2 regions of the Lactococcus sp. genome follow, and region 2 is predicted to be linked to the other one. Evidence: riboswitches for the same ligand, from Rfam matches in the RefSeq annotation. Region 2 holds a riboswitch; the other holds the start of a gene.
The links. Region 2 has a riboswitch for thiamine pyrophosphate ahead of thiT (energy-coupled thiamine transporter ThiT). Riboswitches for the same ligand answer to the same signal wherever they lie in the genome.
Positions count from the first base shown of each region.

Region 1: it holds a riboswitch for thiamine pyrophosphate, as region 2 does, so the genes downstream of both, thiM (hydroxyethylthiazole kinase) here and thiT (energy-coupled thiamine transporter ThiT) in region 2, are expected to answer to the same signal.

Region 1 covers NZ_JAVXIY010000005.1:58,547-60,750, forward strand. The annotation lists gene thiD (bifunctional hydroxymethylpyrimidine kinase/phosphomethylpyrimidine kinase) at 1-598, opposite strand, end outside; gene thiM (hydroxyethylthiazole kinase) at 611-1,363, opposite strand; TPP riboswitch at 1,445-1,545, opposite strand; gene RSC39_RS06145 (glycosyltransferase) at 1,648-2,204, opposite strand, start outside.
Region 2 covers NZ_JAVXIY010000001.1:304,859-307,062, forward strand. The annotation lists gene RSC39_RS01580 (aminoacyl-tRNA deacylase) at 1-434, opposite strand, end outside; gene thiT (energy-coupled thiamine transporter ThiT) at 497-1,045, opposite strand; TPP riboswitch at 1,092-1,191, opposite strand; gene RSC39_RS01590 (MetQ/NlpA family ABC transporter substrate-binding protein) at 1,778-2,204, shown strand, end outside.

The DNA of each region.
Region 1 (2,204 bases), on a different contig from region 2:
CATAAGTACTGACAGAACCATCCGTCAGTAATAAATAATCTCTGACAAGTTCTCCTTGACCATGTCCACCCTTAATAAGAACATTTTTTGCTCCTAATTTTTGAATATCATGAAGCGAATTTAAAAGCGAATTTTCGTCAGTAATTTGATAGCCGGTCATGACCTCTGCTTCCTCCAAATTAGGAGTAACTAACTCTGCTAAGGGAAGTAACTCATCTTTTATCAAGTCAATCGCTTCCTTCGTTAAAAGAATAGCCCCACCTTTAGCCACCATTACTGGGTCAACCACCAAATGTTTTGGTTTGTATTTTTTTAATCCTTGAATCACCCCTTCAACTTGAGCAGTATCAAAAAGCGCTCCTGTTTTGGCTGCCGAAATTTCCAAATCAGAAAATACCGAGTCAAATTGAGCTAAAATAAAATCTTTATTTGTCGGTAAAATTTCTTGTACGCCATAAGTATTTTGTGCCGTCAATCCTGTTACAATCGTTGCTGAATAAACTTTTTGATTATGAAAAGTTTTCATGTCCGCATTAATTCCGGCACCACCAGAAGAATCAATTCCAGCAATTGTCACAACCTGTGGAATAGTAATCATTATAATACTCCTTTATTTTATTTCTTGTGTCGCTTGATAAAGTGTGTCCAGAAGACTATTGACAAAATTACCCGGTAAATTTTGCACTTGTTTGGTCGCTATCATTCCAGCTTCCCCGAAAAATTTTGTCGCTTCATAAGCAGCTGTAAACAAATCATCGGAAACAGCTGCAAAGGTGCCAACCACTGCTGTCAGCATGTCCCCACAACCAACATTAATTTTAAAGAGTGGGCTGTCAGTGTCAACATACATCTCTTCATGACCGTTAGAAATAATATCCACTTTACCTGTTTCTATAATCACTGCACCTGTTTTTTTAGCTGCAAGTCGCGCGTGTTCATTATCTATATTTGACTCAAGTGCATCAATTCCTTTATTTAAACTTTTTTTATCAGCAAACCAAGCAATTTCAGCCGAATTTCCGCGAATAATATTAAACTTTACTTCTTGACTCAACCTTTTAACTATGGATGCTCTGAAAGGAACATTGACCGCAACTGGGTCCAAAATTAATGGTTTTGCTTTTTGATTTGCCAAGCGACAAGCTTCTAAAAAGAGAGGATAAGTCGATTCTGATATTGTGCCAATATTGACTACCACAGCATCTGAAATTTCAACTAATGACTCGAGCTCAGCAATTTCTGACGTCATTAAAGGTGAGGCACCAATAAAACTGATAACGTCCGCGACTCTTTGAGGAGTTACAAAATTCGCCAAGTTCAAAATAAGCGGTTGTGTTCTTTGAATCTTACCTAAAATAGACATAAAAAAACTCCTTTATTTACACAAGGAGGGCTCAAGCATGACAAGAAAGTGAGAATTACAATTTTCTCAAAAGAAAATATGATAAAAACTCGGACACATTCTTACGCAGGTCTTAACCTGTTCAAGTTTGATGGTCTTTCTCAACCGATAATTTAAAATTATCAGTACCCATTGTGTATTAGATTTATTTTTGAAACTACAACCAGTTTAGCATATTTATAGCAAAAAAACTGATTTAATAAATTTAAGAAGAAAAAACCCACCGAAACGTTAGGGTTTTTACATTATTTTTTGTCTTCATTCAAATTTTTATCAATACTTTCCTCTTGACGATTTGTTTTCACCCAGTCATTTTTAGAGTTGAAAAACCGAATCGCTGACTGCGGATAGATTTGAGTCAAAATCAATAAGAATTTAGTTAAATTAGCCGTATCTTTCAGGACATCCCAAGCCTTCATTTTTTCATTGTTTTTCCCTCTATTATAAAGCAGAGCCCAAACAAAGTTGACAATGATAATGTAAATAGACATCACAATAAAAAGGATAACAACAATTTTAAGTGATTGAGTAATTCCCGTTAAAATCGCAGAATTGATAATCATAATCATAGTATAAATTACAATGATATACTCAATTCCCATTAACCAAGGTTTAAATAAAGTCATCAGTATCTCAAATTTTTGTTTCCAAACCAGATTTTTCGAACGAATCGTTGGTAAAATATATTTTGATGATTGAATATTACCCTGAGCCCAACGGACTCGTTGCTTGACCAAAGCTTCATTATCATTGATAATTCCCGTTTGTTCAATATAAATATCATCATATTGTGCATTTTTCA
Region 2 (2,204 bases):
AGTTTTTGGGGAGCAATTTTTATACTACGTCCAACTTCACCCGCGGAACAGACAATAAAGTCATGTTCCAAAGCAATGGAATCAATATAAATTGGAAACTTTTTATTTTGCCAAATGCCTACGGGATTATTTGCCCCGTGAATATAACCCGTGGTTTTTTGTAGGTCTTTTTGAGGAATCATACTTACTTTTTTGTTGCCCGAAACTTTTGCTAATTTTTTTTCTGATAAATGCTCTGTCAGTGGAAGAATGCCAATGACAGGTCCTGTTTTATCTCCAATCAATGCGAGTGTTTTATAGATATCACTACGATTAATATCGTCAGGAAGGCTATCACTTTCCAAAGCATTGATGGCAAGTCCAGTATGCTCAATTTTCGCCTTATCAAGAATTTGTTCTACAAGTGTTTTCTTTAATTTTTGCTTTTTAGACATAGCTATATTATAGAAGATTTTGTTCTGACTGACAAGATATAATAATTTTACTGACAGGTTTATTAGTAATTACTATGGATAAACAGTTTAGGGAATTTTTTGACAAAAATTATTAAGATAACAAAGGCAGCAATGGCCGTCAAAATACCGCTGATTCCATTAACAGCAAGAGAATAAGCAACAGCACCCCAACCTTTCCAAGCATATTGGCTCCAGAAAATAATTCCGGCAATGAAATGGAAAAAGTATTTAAGAAGAACAGCAACAAAAGTTCCCAAAAGTACAGGTGCTAGTTTTAGAGGGGCTGTTTTTTGGCGGAAAAGGCCAGCTATTCCGAGTGAAACAGGGGCAACCAGATATTCAAGGAAAGCTTGGGATAGGCTTAAGATATAAGCATGTCCAGTAATCATTGAAAGAATTCCCCAGATTAATCCTCCAACGAGACCAGCGGTTAAACCTCGTCGTAAGCTGAGAAGAAGGATAGGGATACAGGCGATTTCAACGATAATCCAACCATAAACAGTATTTGGAATGAGGCTGATGATGAAGGCGAGTGCCGCCATGAAGGCAATTTCCGTTAATAAACGGACATTGAACTTAGAATTAGACATAAAAAAACTCCTTTTTGATGCGCACAAAAGGAGGGTTAGAAATTAGACGATTGTCTTAACACATCCCTACGCTGGCATTACCCAGATCAGGTCAGATGGTATTTCTCGCTACTGACAGACTTGTCAATAGACCCATTGTGCAAATATTTATTTTTACTCTTTAAGTTTAGCATAATTTATGTTGAAAAGCATTGATGGGAGATTAGGATTCTATTTTATAAATTAAACTTAAAAATTTTTTAAGGCAACATAAAAAATCAATAATCCAAAAAATTTGAAAGTCTGTTAGAATAAATCTATACACAAATTCGGACAAAATAAAAGCGGTCGAGTAAGTAATTGTGAAAGTCAGTACAGAGAGCTTGTAGCGGTGAGAGCAGGCCTGAATGAAGCAATGAAAATGGCTTGATAAGCGTAGCAAAAGTGAGGTTTTACCAAGCTTTTGACGGTATGGTTCTCGTTATTGAACTTAAAAGTTTGCTTTTGTAAAGTTTATCTGAAAATTTTCAGTGAGCTACAAAGTGCTTAAATCAAGAATGGTACCACGATATAGCTCGTTTCTTTTTATGAAATGGGCTCTTTTTGTTTAGTCAGATTGTTTTTGTTTGACGAATTTGTTTAGAGTCAGAAAATTGGCAGGTGCACGGTTAATTTTCTGATATGATGCAAAAGTTTATCAAAGGGGAATAATTGATTTTGAAAAATAAATCAATTAGAAAAAAGGGAGAAGAAATGAATCCAAGAAACAGAAATATTTTACTTGTCGTTATTGTTGTTGTAATTGTTGCTATCGCTGCATTTTTCGGTTTTAATCATAAATCTGGTGGAAGTAAAACGGCAAATAAAACTGTGAATATTGGAATAATGACAGGAACAAAAGAAGATGATGCCATTTGGTCAACTGTTTCTAAAACAGCTAAAGATAAATATGGAATTACTTTAAAATTCACTCATTTTACAGATTATACACAACCAAATACAGCTTTGAAAAATGGCGATATTGATTTGAATGCCTTCCAACATTATGCTTTCTTGAATGCTTGGAATAAAGCTAATAATGGTGATTTGAAGGCGATTGGAAATACTACGATTTCACCTATTCGTCTTTATTCTAAAAAAATCACTTCATTGAGCCAAATTAAATCAGGAGATACAATTG